4 regions of the Brevibacillus brevis NBRC 100599 genome follow, and region 3 is predicted to be linked to each of the others. Evidence: riboswitches for the same ligand, from Rfam matches in the RefSeq annotation. Region 3 holds a riboswitch; each other region holds the start of a gene.
The links. Region 3 has a riboswitch for S-adenosylmethionine ahead of BBR47_RS02525 (homocysteine synthase). Riboswitches for the same ligand answer to the same signal wherever they lie in the genome.
Positions count from the first base shown of each region.

Region 1: linked by a shared signal. The riboswitch ahead of BBR47_RS21010 (pyridoxal phosphate-dependent aminotransferase) and the one ahead of BBR47_RS02525 (homocysteine synthase) in region 3 are both predicted to bind S-adenosylmethionine.
Region 2: linked by a shared signal. The riboswitch ahead of BBR47_RS18825 (homoserine dehydrogenase) and the one ahead of BBR47_RS02525 (homocysteine synthase) in region 3 are both predicted to bind S-adenosylmethionine.
Region 4: linked by a shared signal. The riboswitch ahead of mtnK (S-methyl-5-thioribose kinase) and the one ahead of BBR47_RS02525 (homocysteine synthase) in region 3 are both predicted to bind S-adenosylmethionine.

Region 1 is NC_012491.1:4,415,482-4,419,797, reverse strand. Features, by position in the region: gene moaC (cyclic pyranopterin monophosphate synthase MoaC) at 114-596, shown strand; gene BBR47_RS21015 (MFS transporter) at 600-1,856, shown strand; SAM riboswitch class I at 1,917-2,033, shown strand; gene BBR47_RS21010 (pyridoxal phosphate-dependent aminotransferase) at 2,116-3,297, shown strand; gene BBR47_RS21005 (hypothetical protein) at 3,452-3,922, shown strand; gene BBR47_RS21000 (PLP-dependent aminotransferase family protein) at 4,118-4,316, shown strand, end outside.
Region 2 is NC_012491.1:3,933,825-3,938,140, forward strand. Features, by position in the region: gene BBR47_RS18820 (CapA family protein) at 1-430, shown strand, start outside; gene BBR47_RS18825 (homoserine dehydrogenase) at 493-1,758, opposite strand; SAM riboswitch class I at 1,845-1,958, opposite strand; SAM riboswitch class I at 2,024-2,130, opposite strand; gene BBR47_RS31830 (hypothetical protein) at 2,225-2,359, opposite strand; cobalamin riboswitch at 2,520-2,726, opposite strand; gene BBR47_RS18830 (DinB family protein) at 2,760-3,275, opposite strand; gene BBR47_RS18835 (cyclase family protein) at 3,293-3,934, opposite strand; gene BBR47_RS18840 (Gfo/Idh/MocA family protein) at 3,956-4,316, opposite strand, start outside.
Region 3 is NC_012491.1:457,057-461,372, forward strand. Features, by position in the region: gene BBR47_RS02520 (ArsR/SmtB family transcription factor) at 1-543, opposite strand, end outside; gene BBR47_RS02525 (homocysteine synthase) at 698-2,002, opposite strand; SAM riboswitch class I at 2,094-2,200, opposite strand; gene BBR47_RS02530 (rhodanese-like domain-containing protein) at 2,512-2,823, shown strand; gene BBR47_RS02535 (SCO family protein) at 2,904-3,530, shown strand; gene BBR47_RS02540 (YqzG/YhdC family protein) at 3,527-3,865, opposite strand; gene BBR47_RS02545 (hypothetical protein) at 3,968-4,316, shown strand, end outside.
Region 4 is NC_012491.1:5,136,827-5,141,142, reverse strand. Features, by position in the region: gene BBR47_RS24450 (2,3-diketo-5-methylthiopentyl-1-phosphate enolase) at 1-29, opposite strand, end outside; SAM riboswitch class I at 115-291, opposite strand; gene BBR47_RS24445 (sigma-70 family RNA polymerase sigma factor) at 422-940, shown strand; gene BBR47_RS24440 (anti-sigma factor) at 940-2,115, shown strand; SAM riboswitch class I at 2,212-2,357, shown strand; gene mtnK (S-methyl-5-thioribose kinase) at 2,491-3,720, shown strand; gene mtnA (S-methyl-5-thioribose-1-phosphate isomerase) at 3,717-4,316, shown strand, end outside.

The DNA of each region.
Region 1 (4,316 bases), 2.3 Mb from region 3:
ACGTTTTTAGGAGTGGATGAGCAAGATAACGAAACTACGCCATCTACATTCCCATTGCTTTTATCCAGCGGCGGGAGTAAGGTAGGAGAAGATAGAGGAGGAACGATACTCGTATGACTGATCAATTAACACATTTTAATGAACAAAATCGAGCTCGGATGGTAGACGTGTCCGAGAAGGACGTCACAAAACGGGTGGCTGTAGCCGAGAGCCAAATCAGCATGAAACCCGAAACCCTCGCCCGTATCCGCGAAGGTCGAATCGAAAAGGGCGATGTACTCGCCGTAGCGCAGGTAGCAGGTGTCATGGCTGCCAAAAAAACGTGGGAAATCATCCCGATGTGTCATCCGCTGCCATTGACTGGCATCGACATACAATTTGCTTTTGAGGACGAAACGACGCTTGCGATTACAGGAACCGTGAAGACGACAGGGAAAACAGGCGTCGAGATGGAGGCATTGACCGCTGTAAGCGTAGCGGCTTTGACGGTGTATGACATGTGCAAAGCCATGGATAAAGAAATGATAATCGGTCCGACCAGTCTGCAATCCAAAACAGGCGGAAAAAGCGGCGATTTCCATCGGGGAGAGAAGTAAGCCATGAGGCAAAAGTGGGAATCTTATCCGAGCAGCATTCGTTTATTGGCGATTGCTGCCGTCATTTTTTCTACCGGAATGGCATGTATTTGGCCGCTGGTCACGATTTATATTCATAACCATCTCGGAAAGCCGCTGACTGTAGCCGGCTTCTTGTTGCTTTTAAACCAAGGCGCATTCTTGATCGGGAGTATTGTTGGCGGGATGCTGTTTGACCGCTGGGGCAAAATGCGCACCATCATTGTCGGTTCCATCGGCGTTATCCTGATTTCGCTCGGATTAGGTGTTACGGAGGATTTTACGATTTATGTTGTGCTGCTTCTGCTGAATGGACTGTTTTATGGATTACTTTCTCCTGTGATGAATGCATTGGCTGTCGTGTTATGGCCGGACGGAGGACGTAAAGGAATCAATCTGATTTATGTCACGCTCAATGTGGGGGTAGCTGCCGGTTCTGCGTTGGGCGGCTTCTTGGCCAGTGTGTCATTTGCTTGGACGTTTTTCGGTAATGCTATCTCACAAGTGATCGTCCTCGCCATGTTCATGCTCATTTTGCCGCGTCAGTTAAAAATGGTGGAACAACAACGCCAAAACTCGACGACTGGACAAAGCATGCCTGAGCAAGCAACTGATGATGTGCTGCGACAACCACAGCAAGAGCCAAAGGTGGTATGGGGAGCCTTGCTGCTATTATGCGGGGGGCTATTAATTAGCTGGATTGTCTATGTACAATGGACAACCGTGCTGTCAACCTATATGCAATCCTTGGGCATTTCCCTCCGTCAATACAGTCTGTTGTGGACGCTGAACGGCGGCTTGATCCTGTTTGGTCAGCCATTGATTGCCTGGGTCATTCGACGCTTTGCCCGAACGCTAAAAGCCCAAATGCTCTTGGGCGCCTATATTTTTGCCTTGTCGATGCTGATTTTGTCGCAATCAACGGCTTATGCAGGCTTTGTGGCGGGGATGTTCATCATGACGCTGGGCGAAATGCTCGTGTGGCCAGCGGTGCCAGCAGTTGCTGCACAGTTTACGCCAGAGGGACGAGAAGGCTTCATTCAAGGGCTGATTGCGGGGACTGGATCAGCTGGGCGGATGCTCGGACCACTACTTGGGGCCTTCATTTTCCAATCGATTCATGCCCAGGGACTATTGTTCGTGATGGCAAGCTTGTGTCTGTTGTCTGTTGCATTTTTCGCCTTCCACACCTCTTTTCATAAAAGAAGGCATCACGTGCCGGTTCAGAATCAAGCATCTTGACACGATTTGCGTGCTCAAGTAGTATGATATAGACGAAAAAACAGTATATTCCGTGTGTTTGACTTATTCAGAGAGGTGGAGGGACTGGCCCTATGAAGCCCGGCAGCGGATCTGTTCCATGTGATGGACAGATGCTGTGCCAATTCCAGCAGGATTTTTTTTCCTGACAGATAAGGACGTGACCAAGCTGATCTCCCCCTTTTTCTGTATGGAAAAAGGGGGTTTTACTGTATTGGCCCAAGAAAGGAATGGAAGAAAGATGCGCATTCAACCCGCCGATATGATTGATCGACTCCCTACCCAGTTTTTTGCGACCCTGGTGGCAAAAGTAAACAAGGTCATAGCTCAAGGCCATGACGTCATTAACCTGGGGCAGGGCAATCCCGATTTGCCGACACCGCCGCACATTATTGAAGAATTACAGGCGCAAGCGGCACAACCACTCCATCACAAATATCCGCCTTTTCAGGGACGCGTGGAACTGAAGCAGGCAGTAGCTCATTGGTATAAGCAAGAATTTGATGTGGACCTCGATCCGGAGGAAGAGGTAGCGATTTTGTTTGGCAGTAAAACCGGACTCGTAGAGATTTGCCAAGTACTCATGAACGCAGGCGATGTTGCACTGGTTCCAGACCCAGGCTATCCGGATTATTGGTCGGGGGTTGCTGTTGTCAACGGACGGATGGTTATGATGCCGTTGAAGGCGGAAAATGACTTCTTGCCAGACTACAGCCAGCTGTCCCAGGCTGATTTGGATCGAGCGAAACTGATGTTTCTCAACTATCCGAACAATCCGACAGCAGTTAACGCACCACTCGAGTTTTATGAGGAAACCATTCGTTTTGCCCGAAAACACGAAATCGTCGTCTGCCACGACTTCGCCTACGGAGCAATCAGTTATGACGGGAAAAAGCCGGTCAGCTTCATGCAGGTTCCGGGTGCAAAAGAAGTGGGTGTAGAATTTTATACCCTGTCCAAAACGTACAACATGGCAGGCTGGCGAGTAGGTGCCATGGTAGGTAATCGTGAGCTAGTTCGTCTGATTAACCTCATTCAGGACCATTACTTCGTCAGTCTGTTCGGTGCAGTACAGATGGCGGCAGCCAAAGCGATGACGGATTCGCAACAGTGCGTCCGCGATCTCGTCGCTGTCTACGAAAGCCGCCGCAATGCCTTGTACTCCAATCTGCATCGGATTGGCTGGCAGGCTCCGCCATCTCAAGGTTCGTTTTTTGCTTGGCTTCCTGTTCCAAGCGGCTTCACATCGGTGGAGTTCTCTGACCTGCTTTTGGAAAAAGCGCATGTCGTCGTAGCGCCAGGAAATGGCTTTGGCCCAACAGGTGAGGGCTATGTGAGAGCGGCTTTGTTATCCAATGAAGAGCGTCTCGCGGAAGCGGTCCAGCGGATTGAGCGGTTAGGGTTATTTACGAAAACAAAATAAAAGCGAGGCAAATTGGCCACACTACCGTATAGATGGAGTGTGGCTTTTTTCTTCTAGAATAAAAATCATTCTCATTATTGACAGATAATGATTTTCATTATACGATGTCATTGTTGTTAATGATAATTAGTCTCAGCGAGAGCGGGAGGGTACCATGCGCTATCAGATTAACGGTTACACGGATATGTATACGGTGATCGCCAACGAGCGAAAAATCGGCGGAGCCATTGAAGCAGGCCAGATTCGCTTGCGGACGGGAGAAGTTTACGCCAATGCTGTTCTCACTCGTTTGGAAATGTCAGGTGCGCATTTTTGCTCGATCGGATTTGTTACGGAAGAAGGCAAAAGGCTGATTGTCCATGTGAATGATATCAGCATGATCGCTGATGCTCGTCACGTCAACGTATGTGAGCTGACGAACGAATGCATGAGAGTAGAGAAGTCAGCAGAGAGACTGAAGCGATTGAAGCGACTCTGTGAGCTGAATGAAGGCAGCTGTACGCCGACCTTCCAGGAAGAGGCATTGCTGTTGGCAAGCGATATCGGTATGGAAGAAGCGTCTAATCATGTCGACCTCTCTTTCCTTCCACAAACAGAGAAACCACGTATGTTCCGTATTGCTTAGGAAAATATAGCCGATACATATGGACCCCTTTTCGTTTCATACGAAGAGGGGTTTTTTGCATGCAGTGTGTGAAGACTAATGGTTGAACAACCGCTCGACATAGTCAAAACCTATCTGCTCATAGCTAGCAAAGATTGGACTTACGCAGTTGACAGTGATAAAACAAGGATAAGCAAAATCAAGGGGGAACGGAACATGGAGTACTCATTTTCAAAATCTGTCGAAGCACTATCCTCCTCGGCTGTCCGGGAAATCTTGAAGCTGACCCAAGGCAATCAAGTGCTCTCGCTCGCAGGTGGACTGCCAGCAGAGGATTCTTTTCCAATCGCAGAGATGCGCGAAGCGTTTAACCGCGCATTTGAAAAAGGAGCAAAAGCTCTTCAGTATGGATTGA
Region 2 (4,316 bases), 2.8 Mb from region 3:
TCTCGTGGTGGTGATTGCACACTGGGGCAAAGAACGCTCCGATTATCCTGTCGATCATCAAAAGGAGCTGTCTCGTGCCTACATCGATGCTGGTGCAGATTTGATTGTCGGCGGTCATCCCCACGTACTGCAAGGCTTTGAACGTTACAACGACAAATGGATTGCGTACAGTCTTGGCAATTTCATTTTCACACGTGCAAACGAACCCAAGACTTGGGAAACGATGGTCCTACAAGCAAACTGCTCCAAAAGTGGTGATTGTGAGCTAACGATGCTTCCATTTCATGCAGAATTAGGACAAGCTGTACCCATGAATGAAAGCAACGGCGCTGCCCTGTTAAAACGCATTGAATCCATTTCTGAGCAAGTCGACATACAAAGTGACGGACGTGTGCAGCCACATGCAAAGGCGGTGGAGACTGCCCCCTGATAAAAGAAGCCGTATTTCCAGATTCCTAGAAATACGGCTTTTCTTCTTATGATTCCTCTTACTTACGCAGATTCAAGAATAGGGAAGCAGCGCACTTCTAAGCCAAAATCATTTTTCAATAAGGACACTTGCTGTTCACTGATTCCCGTCACGATCAACCCTGCGCGCAAGACGCCTCCCAAATCGAATTGGACTTTTAGTTTATGCACGTTCACCCCGGCCTGCTGAAGGAAATACAAGACCCGATCTGGCGTCGCAGTATGACATGAGCCCTCCAGATAACATAGGACGTGTTCTGTCGAGTCCAACGTGCCTCCAGCTTTGTCAGCCGTTTTTTCTTTCCAGGTAGGATGCGGTGTGAATGGCTGTGTCAATAAATAGGCCAAATCTTCCACGACTGCACTTGCTGTAGGGAGCTCTCCTGCCCCTCTTCCTGTAAACAACAAGTCTCCCACGATGTTGCCGGATAGCTGGACAGCATTAAACGCATCGTGGATTTGCGCCAACGGATGGCTCAGCGGAAGCATGGTTGGTTCAACAGATAGGCGAATGCCTTTTTCGGCTTGATAAGCCTGCGCGATCAGCTTGATCCGGTACCCTAAGTCGCTTGCAATCCGAATGTGGCCTGCTGACAAATCTGCAATTCCTTTGCGAACAACATCCGCTAAAGGCAGCGATTCTCCATAAACAAGCTGTGCCAGGATATACAATTTATACATAGCATCAAAGCCTTCTACATCCGAACGAGGGTCTGCTTCCGCATAGCCCAGCTCCTGTGCTTGCTTGAGCACCTCCTGGTAGGAGAGCTGCTCTGCTTCCATTTTCGTCAAAATGAAGTTCGTTGTTCCGTTGAGAATACCACGAACGCCTTGGATATCGTTCGTACGTAGGAACTGCCGGAGCACACTCAAGATCGGGATACCCCCAGCCACACTCGCTTCATAGGCAAGATGCACTTGATGCTGATTTGCCAAATCGACTAGCTCTGTTCCTTTTTTCGCCAGGAGCTCTTTGTTGGCGGTTACCACATGGCAGCCCTTTTCGATCAAAGCACGTACGTAGTCATAGGTAGGTTCTACACCGCCCATGACCTCCACCACGATATCCACATCGCTTCTCAATACATCCTCAAAATCTGTCGTCAGTAAAGCCGGGTCGACATGAACCGCCCGCTCTTTTTCCGAGTCACGCACCAATGCCTTGACGATCTCAATTCGTTTTCCCAGACGAGAAGCCAGCTTCTCCTGTTGTGAACGGATCGTTTTGATTACGCCCCCACCCACTGTCCCCAATCCCAATAATCCCACGCGTACCACTTCTGCACTCATCCTGACCACCCCATACCCCGAATTTTAGATAAAAAGAAAAGCCATCTTCGATAAGAAGAAGGCTTGATAGCAGCTAATGCTCCCCCTCCTTATCTCCCAGGACACGTAAATGTCCTGCAGGAATTGGCACCTTGTCACAAAATATACGTGACGGTTGCCGGGCTTCATCGGGCCAGTCCCTCCACCTCTCTGGATAAAGAAAATATGAAATTAAAAAAACCTTCTTCGCTAAGAAGAAGGTTCATCTACTAATAGAGTAACCCGCTTCTTATCTTTCGAGACGAAACGTCTCGCAGGAATTGGCACCTTGTTGCAATATGCAACGGTTGCCGGGCTTCATCGGGCCAGACCCTCCACCTCTCTGGATAAGAACCATTTATGCTGTTAGGCTTTATTCTAAGAAATTCCAAGGCAAGCGTCAACAAAATTCTTTCTTTTCTGATTGCAAGCTGATTTGGCAAGGATTTCAGTTGTGGGTGAACAGGCTTTCTACCTCTTCCATACTGCAGCAAGCACAATGAAACACGCCCTCCTGGCATTCCTCAGGCTGCTCTTTTTCCTCAACATATCCGCACCATTGGCAAATAAAAAGTTGTATCATTGCTCGCCCTCCTCTTCTATTATTCTGCCCAAAATAAAAAGAGCATTTTCCGTTCGACCGTGACGATCGTTAGAAAATGCCAGAAAAGGAGGGGCATACTTGTCCACTCGCTGTTTTTTTCGCAAGCCATCTCTAACACCTCCCTATCTCCCGTAGGTCTATCAGTGTTGTCGAAACAGGCAGGTCTCCTGACTATGGGTTCATCGCCTAGCGTCGCCTTCCCCGTCTATTTTGATAGACCAGTGGCTTTTTGGACGCTGACTCCCCTCTTACAGTGGCGGGACCGTGTCGGATTTGCACCGAGCTTCCCTATTATCCTTGTGGCGAGTTGGTTACGCTCTAAGGAACCTGTTTCCACCTATGAAATTGTCTATTTTCACTGCTACCTTCAGATTTTACCTTACCCCAAATACCGCTCTTTCAAAATGCGAGTGTGATGAGCTTCATGTCCAACAATCACATAGGCCAATGTCCTTGCAGATAGCTTGTTTCCGTTGGCAAGTCCTGTACGCAACCACGCTTCTGGAGAGATTCCTCGCACCAAAGCGATGGTGGAAGCACGGACAGCCTTATACTCTTCCAGTAAATCAGACAGGTCTCTTAGCTGAAAACACCCGTGTTCAACAAAAGCATTCTCATCAAAACCGACGAGGGGTGTCTGATCTCCTCTCGCGATTCTCAGCAAGCGATAGCTCATGATGCGTTCTGCATCGATGAGATGACCCAACACCTCTTTAACCGTCCATTTGCCTGGCGCATACCGATAATCAATTTGCTCGGGGGCAAGGGACGAAAATAATGCGACGATCCTCTCTCCTTGCTGCGTGAGGATCGTTTGGAGCTCCCCCTCCGGTACAAGACCCATGTAATAGTCAAAATAAGCAGCGTATTCATCGCGCTCTGGTCGTCTGAGCATATGTTTCCCACTCCTCGTCATTCAGTTTCAATAGACAAGTTACTATGTAAACCTTCAAACAATAGGACCCTTGCCGGGGCTGCATCCGTGCCGACCAGCTTGAGTGGTGCAGCTACCAGAAAATACTCGCCTGGCGGGACCTCTGCTAGCCGCAAGCCTTCCACGACAATGACTCCCGCTGCAAACAATTTTTTATGGGTGGGGTGACCTTCCTGGCTGCGTTCGATTCCAAGTGCATCGGTACCAATGCCACGCACCCCTAGCTCACTTACATATTCCGCACCCTCTTCAGACAGAAAGATAAATTCAAAGGAGAACGCCTCTTCAAAAGAGTTTTTCGTTTTAAACAGGACAAAATCTCCTCGCTCAAGATCGAAGCTCTCCAAGTCAGCGCGAGTGATCCTGTCCTCGACCGCTGTGAGATCAAGAACTTTACACTTGCCCACTAGCTTCTCCAAGGAAATACTCTCAAATGTATCACCAGCATTCACCATATGCAGGGGAGCATCCACATGGGTACCTGTGTGGAGGTCCATGTCGATTCTCGATTCTGTTACATAACCGTTGGTAGCGGTACGTATTTTCGGCTGCTTTTCCGGCTTGTTTTTATACACCGTCATTCCTTCGTACACGATGGCGGTTACATCATACATTTTCATCCCAAACGCCCTCCCTTTTGCCTACTGGTTTTTTCGATCCGCTGGAAAAACAATCCCCATCTGCCTTCTCGCTTCATCCATGACCTGCATGGCCATTTTGGAAACTTCATGCGAATTCGTTGCAGATTGTCTGGCCCCGATCTTCGCCAAGTGTAGAAATTCTCTTATTTCATAATGCATGGTCTTCGGGGTCTGCGGCCTTGCTACTTGCTCGATTCGTCCGTCCCTGTAGCGAATGTCCACTTCTTTGAGATGGTTGATTCGATCGATCACCATCGTAGCGTCCTCCCCTTGAATTTCTGCTGGCTGATAGGAGGTCGTAATTTTCGAGAAGCTAATGATGGCATCCATCTCTCGATACTTCAACAACATACTGCCTTCT
Region 3 (4,316 bases):
AACGATTTTTTCCTCATGTGGCTTGATGTGAGTGGTATACCAGCCTTCCATCAATCCGAGAATATGACTCCGCAGCACTTCTCCATCAACGGAAGTAATATGTTCGATATACGATTCAAAAAAGAGATGTGCGCTGCACGCTTCCTGTAAAGCGGCGCAATCATCCTTGCTTCCTTGTGCAGCCTTCCGCCGTGCTTCCTGCCTATTTTCACCGAGGTAAGGGAGGGCTTCGTATCGGAGCTGTTCGATTGAGAGCTCTCTGACATACGAGAGAAAGGAATCCAGATCAGCGAAAGGGCAAAGATCGAGCAGTTGCAAAAGCGTCTTCCACGTGTTGTGCTCCTTCGCATAGTTGACCTCTTGTCGTACAGAAGGTGATAGCTCGTCCAACAGTTGACGCCAGTAGGTAGGAGGGTGCTCCATCGTGTGATGCAATTGGTCGTAGGTAGCGGCAGCGATTCCCAAGGCAGCTTCGAATAAAGGAGAATACGAGAGCTCAACCCGATAGGTCGTTCGTTCACTGCCAATGTTCAAAATCTTCATGTGATCATCCTTCCAAAATTTGTACATAATTATGTATTTTATAAAATACGAATTTAAAATTCAATATTTTTCGAACGAAATGAGAAAAGGAAAAGAAGAATCACAAATCTCTATCCAAAGAGATCATGTGATTCTTCTTTCTGTAAAGGTATGGTTAACCGACCGTGGATAATTGCAACGCACGCTGTAGTGCTTGCTCCAGATCAGAGAGGATATCGTCGATCGCTTCTGTGCCGACTGAGAGACGAATAAGCCCCGGGGTCACTCCGGCTGCTGCCTGCTCTTCTTCTGTCATCTGCTGATGTGTTGTGCTCGCTGGATGAATGATAAGTGACTTGGAATCTCCTACATTTGCGAGATGGGAGAACAGCTTCACTGACTCGATCAATGTTTTTCCTGCCTCAACACCACCGCGAATGCCAAAGGTCAGGATCGCGCCAGCACCTTTTGGCAAATATTTTTGGGCCAATTCACGCTGGGAGTCTGACTCCAATCCCGGATAACTCACCCACTCTACGGCAGAGTGATTGGCGAGAAACTGGGCTACTGCCAAGGCGTTCTGGCTATGCCGCTCGATGCGCAGATGCAGAGTTTCTAATCCTTGCAGGAACAAGAAGGAGTTGATCGGAGCGACTGCTGCTCCGATATCGCGCTGGAGCTGGACACGTGCCTTGATAATATAGGCAAGCGGACCGACTGCTTCTGTATAGACGACGCCATGGTAGCTTGGATCTGGTTTAGTCAGACCTGGGAATTTTCCGTTGTTCCAGTCGAATTTTCCTGAGTCTACGATGATACCGCCAATTGCTGTTCCGTGGCCGCCGATGAATTTGGTGGTGGAGTGCACGACGATATCGGCCCCGTGCTCAAAAGGACGGCACAAAATCGGAGTCGCAAAAGTGTTGTCCACGATCAACGGCACACCATTCTCGTGAGCAATACGGGCGATCGCCTCGATATCAGCGACATCAATGCGCGGGTTGCCGATTGTCTCGCAAAACACGGCTTTTGTCTTTTCATTGATATAGGCCCGGAAATTTTCCGGATTGGATTGATCTGCAAAATGAACCTTGATACCGAGGCGGGGAAGCGTGTGAGCGAACAGGTTGTAGGTACCGCCGTAGAGGCTGCTGGAAGCGACAATCTCGTCACCCGCATGTGCAATATTTAAGATGGCAAATGTAATGGCAGCCTGCCCGGATGCGGTCGCGAGTGCACCAACACCACCTTCGAGCAGGGCAACACGCTTCTCAAATACATCCTGTGTGGGATTCATGATGCGCGTATAGATGTTCCCAAACTCTTTTAGGCCAAACAGGTTGGCTGCATGCTCCGTATCGCGGAAAACATAGGAGGTCGTCTGATAGATCGGAACAGCACGTGAGCCTGTTACAGGGTCAACCTCCTGCCCACCGTGTACCGCAAGTGTTTCTGGCTTCCATTGTTGTTGATCGGACATGTCCATCTCTCCTTTTACTATAGGGAATCAGCGAATAAAAAAACGGAGCATTCTCCTGAGAAGAAGAAGGCTCCGATCATGCACGGGCTTGTGTTCATCTCTCAGAATCACTGGATTCTGCAGGAATTGGCACCATGCAGCTAGTCTGCTGGTTGCCGGGCTTCGTAGGGCCTGTCCCTCCACCGCTCTTGATGATAATAATTGTTGTCGTAATTGTATGAAAATAAGTCCGTGCTGTCAATGTGGAATATACAGTTATCAGGGAGGTTTTTATGTATATATGAATGAAGGTGGCTTACTCATGCCATTAATTTGTAACGGTTTTGTCTCAAGCTGTTCACATCCCGTGTGGCTACTGCCGCAGCGAAATAGGAGATAATGGTAGAAAATAGGGAGCATCAATGCAGGGTGAAGCCAAGTGCTCCTCGCGTTAGAAAAGTAAAAAAGCGTGTGATATCATGGAGGTGGTTACAACTGATCTGATCGTACATATAGGAGGATAAATAGCGATGAGCCATGGAGTAAAGGAAATGACACCACAAGAGCTGTTGGAAAAGCTGGAAGCCAAAGAGGAACTGCAAGTCATTGATGTACGTGAAGTGGATGAGTGGAATGCAGGTCACATTAAAGAGGCAAAGCTGATCCCGCTTGGCTTTTTGCCACATCGTATCGATGAGCTGGATAAGAACATTCCGATTGTGATGGTTTGCCGCAGTGGTGCCAGAAGCAATACAGCTACAGAGTATTTGAGTGCACAAGGGTATGACGTGGCGAATATGGTTGGCGGCATGCTCGCATGGCCAGGTGAAGTGGAACAATAAACGAGATAGAACCAGTGTGAATGCCTCCCGCGTGTAATCAGGAGGCATCACACATGGGACAAGCAGGGAGGAAGCAACCGATGAGTGAAGGAGCACAATTGCAGCAGGAATCTGCAATGAAGAAACATTGGTTTCCTGTGTTAGCTGGTATTATCATTTTAGCTATCGTCGGAGTATTTGGTTATAATTACATGACAAAAGAGAAGATCGAGGTATTGAAGCCGATTGCAGACTTCACCTTAGACAACAGTGACGGAACAACCTATACATTTCATTCAAGTGCTGGCAAGGTACGACTGGTAGAGTTTATGTTTACCAAGTGCCCGGATATTTGTCCGGCGACTACGTTCAACATGGCCAAGCTGCAAGATCAGTTGAAGGAAAAGGGACTGTTCGGAGACAAAGTGGAGTTTGTTTCCATTTCCTTTGATCCTGATAACGATACGCCGGAAGTCTTGCAGGACTATGCAGCCAAGTTCAAGGCAGATCAGAGTGGCTGGAAGTTCCTGCGTGGGGACGCACAGGCGGTAGAGAAAGTAACGAAGGATTTTGGTCTGATGGTCATTAAGCAGCCAGATGGTTCTTATGCCCATACGGCTCGCATGTTCCTTGTGGATGGAGATGGAAACATGCGTCGCGCGTACGGGATGGCAGCTAACATGGAACTGGAAGTCATGATGAAAGAAATGGTACAGCTCGCTGACTAGCGGGTCTCCTCATAGGAGATGTTTACGACCTCTTCTGTTTGATTCACGAATTCAATATGAACGAGTAACGCCCACCTGCGATTGCTTTCTTGAAGCAAGAGCTTAAACGTCTCTTCTGACGTGGTGGGCGTTTTTTGTTTTCGTCCGACATGCAGGTAGTCCACAATTTGAGCGTTTGGATATCGTTTCATCGTTTCCTGCATCGCGAGCCTGCCCCATTTTGCATAGGGAGGCTCGGCATAGGTAGGGAACGGTTGAAAGATGAGCAGGAAAAGGACGGTGGAGAGAAGGGGCATCATGTTCCGATAGCGAAATAGGCGACGAGCTGTTTGCACTTGCTATTCCCTCTCTTTTTCCAATGGTTTGCCATGTATTTTGAAGACTTTTCGGAATATCATTCGTAGAAAATAATGACAATGAAGTACGGGGGGTATTCGATGCATTACTTGCTCATTCCCTTATTTGGCGTTCCTGTTTTGGTGGGGGTTCTTACGGCGATTTTTCAAAAGCCTCCTTTCTGGAAAAAATGGGGGCTGACGATTGCTTCAGCCGTATTGATTTACGGAGGCTGCTTTGCCGCGAATGTATATTGGCAAGTGAAGTATGGCATTCCCGTGTTACCTACAGAGTCCGATTTAGAGGTCTTTTTCTATTTTTGTATCCTGTTGGTGTTTGTTTGTATTCTCCTGTATATTGGCTTTTTGATCACGATGAGAAAACAGTTTTGGAAGATGAACCTCGTTTTTCTATGCACAGCTTTTGGTTTGTTTAGTTTTTTTGCTGCTG
Region 4 (4,316 bases), 1.6 Mb from region 3:
TAGGTGACGAGGATACGTTGTTCACTCATGGTACGTCAAATCCTCCTTGAATTAATAAAAAAGCCTCCCCATTGAGCGGGGAGGCGGTTGTCGACTATGAAAGCGTCTCGTCTCCTCTCATCTCTCGGGTCAGTAGCCGAAACGAGCCAAAATTGCTCGATCTCGACTCTTATCCGTTGGAATTAGCACCGTTTCGCTATCCAAGGTACGCATGATGAGCGTACGATTCATGGTATAGCGCCGGTTGCCGGGCATCATAGGGCCAGTCCCTCAGCCAGCTCGCGATAAGAGTTATTCGTTTCCCCCATGATATGACGTTCATTGTCAGGAGTCAATCCTTGTTTTTGCAGAGAATGTGCAGGAGATTATTAGAAAAATGAGACGAAGATGAAACTTTTTTACAATTCCTTCGTGGTAAGGGGTGAAAGGGTGTGAACGGCTTGGGAAAGTAGGTCTGGAGGATGTGTACCAGCTGCATGTAAACGATATTTACCGCTATCTTTTCCGGCTGACACGAGATGAGAGGCTGGCAGAGGATTTGACACAGGAAACCTTTTGTCGCGCCTTCTCTTCCTTGGACGACTACCATGGGGAAAAAGTACGGCCCTGGCTGTTCAAGGTGGCCTATCACGCTTTCGTGGATGGTTATCGCAAGAAGACGAAACAACGATTTGTGTTTGTAGAAGCCTTGCCAGAGCGACCTGATCATTTGGCGGTTGATCCGGCAGAGCATGTCGTGAATCAGGAGCTATGGGAAGTGGCCTACGACTATTTGGAGAAACTTCCGGAAAAGCAGAGACAGGTCATTTTATTGTCCGCCATGCAGTTTTCCTACGCGGAAATGGCAGAGGTACTCGGAATCGAGCTGGCAGACGTCAAGCGCTCCTTGTTTCGGGGACGACAAAAGATGCGGCAGTTGTGGAGGGAGGAAAGCAAGTGATGAACACGGAGAAGAATCAACGCGAGCAAAGGTTGCTTGCTTATTTGCGTGGAGAAATGACGGCAGAGGATTCGAAACAATTCGAGGAAGAAATAGCCGCTGACGAAGAGTACGCACAGCGATTGGAAAGGCTTTTGTTGGGGGAAGAAACAGAAGAGGACAACGAGAAAACCAAACAGTCTGAAACACTGTCAGCTGAAAAACAGCGTGCCATTGTTCGCCGGGGGAAATGGAAAAATCGGTTGTCCAACGCAGGATTCACCATAGGGCTTCCCTTTCTGGCGGGAGTTGTGCTGCTGATTTTGAATGGCTGGGTTGGGTCGCTGATGCATGAAGACCTGTTCCGCGTTGCGAAGTCGATGGTCAATTTTACTCAGCCAGGTGTGAGAGTGGGGGGGAGTGGTTCACAGGTCGGATTGCTGTACGGAAACATCAGCATGGAACTAAGCGAGCGGGTTGGGGGAGAGGAAAAGAATGCGGGTCGTTTTGAGAGTACGAATGTGCTGTGGAATGTGAATGCCAAGCCGCAATGGACGAACGGGGTCAGGGAGCAAAAGTTGTTTTTCCGTTATCCGGCAGAGGAGGAAACGGAGGATACCATGTCTCTCACCTCAGCTGCCTGGACGACAATGGAGAAGCTGCCCGAAGGAACGGTTTCGCAGCTTGCGATATCTTTTGACCACTTTCTGACGTACGAGGAGTATTATAAGCTGGTTACCCGCCATGTTACCTCTTCAGGTCAAGATACAGTCTGGCTTGCAATAGATACAGGGGTAGAGCTCAAGCAAGCTGAAAGCGGAGATGTGCTTTTTGGTTCCGGGGAAGTGTGGGGATTTGCCCAGCGAGAAATGGATTACGGTGGTGTATATAAAAAAGGGGATGGGGACAGAGTAATCGCAAACTATCTGGAGGAGATGAGTTATTTGTCAGAGCAAGAGGAACTGGCTCGTGATATCGGAAGATCCTTACTCCCTGGCAGAGATCTACAGATTGCAGAGCGATACAGTCACATACAGAAATACGGGGTTCGCATCTACGGAGCCGTCCTCACCGGACCTACGAAAGAACTGCTGAAGCTCAAGGCAGAAAAGTCGATAACAGCAGCGTTTTTAGGCAAGGTAGACTGGTGGAATTGGGAGCGACCTGAGGCATCCGGAACACAATACAGCTATTGATAGCAAGGTGCGAATTTTTGCACAAAAGGGTGTTGACATCGTGGAAGCGTTGGTTGTATGATTCAAACTAAATCAAAAACCGAATACGTTTTGGATACCTTATCCAGAGAAGGTGGAGGGACTGGCCCGATGATACCCGGCAACCGACATGACGCCATTCAGACGCGAGAAAGCGACTGATTAACAGGCGACATGCACGGTGCTAATTCCTGCAGAAACAAAAGTGGTCTGGAAGATAAGGGGGACATCAACACGGTTCTTACACGTGACGACAGCGACCTCTTTTCTTCGGGAAAAGAGGTCTTTTTTGCTCTCATGACACAAACAAAACAAGTAGAGATAGAGGAAAAATAAGTAGAGGGGAGTTTTGGAATCATGGCATATCGCGCATTGACTGAACAGGAAGCAGTGGAGTACGTAAAAGGAATACCGGGTCTTTTTAGCGAAGGAGCAGAGCTGACCAGCCGAGAAATCGGGGATGGCAACCTCAATCTGGTTTTTGACATTCAAGAGCCAGCAACCGGTAAGAGCGTCATTGTCAAGCAAGCACTGCCTTTTGCTCGCGTTGTGGGGGAATCTTGGCCGCTTACGATTGATCGGGCTCGCATCGAGAGCGAGGCACTCCGGATTCAGCACAAATACGTTCCAGACCTGGTGCCACAGGTGTATCATTTCGATGGGGAACTTGCGTTGACCGTCATGGAAAACGTCGGGGACCATATCATCATGCGCAAAGGGTTGATCGAAGGAAAGCGGTATCCGCTATTTGCGAAGCAGATTGGCCGTTTTCTCGCGCAAACGTTATTCTTCACATCCGATCTGGGCGCACATCCATACGATAAAAAAACGCTAGTCGGAACATTCATAAATCCAGAATTATGCAAAATCACAGAAGATCTCGTCTTTACTGATCCGTATGAAAATGCGCCTACCAACGACTTCAACCCGTTGATCCGCCGCGAAGTCGAGGCGATCTGGAACAACAGGCCGCTGAAGCTGGAAATCGCCAAGCTGAAATACGATTTCCTTACGCGCTCGGAGGCGCTGCTGCATGGTGACTTGCATACCGGAAGTATTTTCATCACGGAAAACAGCCTAAAAGCAATCGATCCAGAGTTCGCTTACTACGGCCCAATCGGCTTTGACATTGGGGCGATTATTGCCAATCTGCTGCTCAACTACGCAGGACAGCACGGTCTGCAAAAAGATCAAGGAGAACGGGAAGCGTACCGCGAATACTTACTGGAAACAGTCGAGGATGTCTGGAATGAATTCGTTTCACAATTCGTTCAACTCTGGCACAAGCACGCCAAAGAGCGCAGCGCCCATGTCGAAGGACTGTGGCAAAGCTACGTGAAGCGCCTGATTCAGGATACAGCAGGCTATGCCGGATGCAAAATCTTGCGTCGTGTCATTGGCTTGGCAGGCGTAGCGGACCTGAATGCCATCGAAGACGACCAGACTCGCGCAGAAGCAGAGCGTCTGGCTCTCTCGATTGGAGAAGCGCTGATTCTCGGTCGCAGCGGCATCGAGGAATCGACAGATATCACGGACATCGTACGCACAATAACTGAACGCTACTACCAGGAGGCTACAACAGTATGACAACCAGCACTCAATTGGCACCTGTAAAGTGGGAGAATGACGCATTGGTCTTGCTTGACCAGACGCGTCTGCCAGTAGAAACAATCTATTTGAACTTGACCACCTCCGAGCAAGTCTGGGGTTCCATCCGACGCTTGGAAGTGCGTGGCGCACCAGCCATTGGCATGGCGGCAGCTTACGGGCTCTACCTGGGCATTCGTGGCAGTGAAGCGAGTAACTACGACGAGTTTTGGCAGGAATTGAACCAGCAGGCAGACTACCTGGGCTCGTCCCGTCCGACAGCAGTGAATCTGTTCTGGGCATTGGATCGCATTAAGGCTCGTGTTGAAAAAGAAAGCGGTGCGTCGATTGCCGAGTTGAAGGCGGCAGTACTCGATGAAGCACTGGCGATTCAAAAGGAAGACGCTGAAGTATGCCGGACCATCGGGGAGAATCTGCTCACTCTGTTGCATGACGGTATGGGAATTCTCACGCACTGTAACCCAGGGGCATTGGCTACAGCAGCGTACGGTACGGCTACTGCTCCCTTTTATTTGGCAAAGGAACGCGGTTGGAACCTGAAGGTGTACGCGGATGAAACCCGTCCTGTTCTCCAA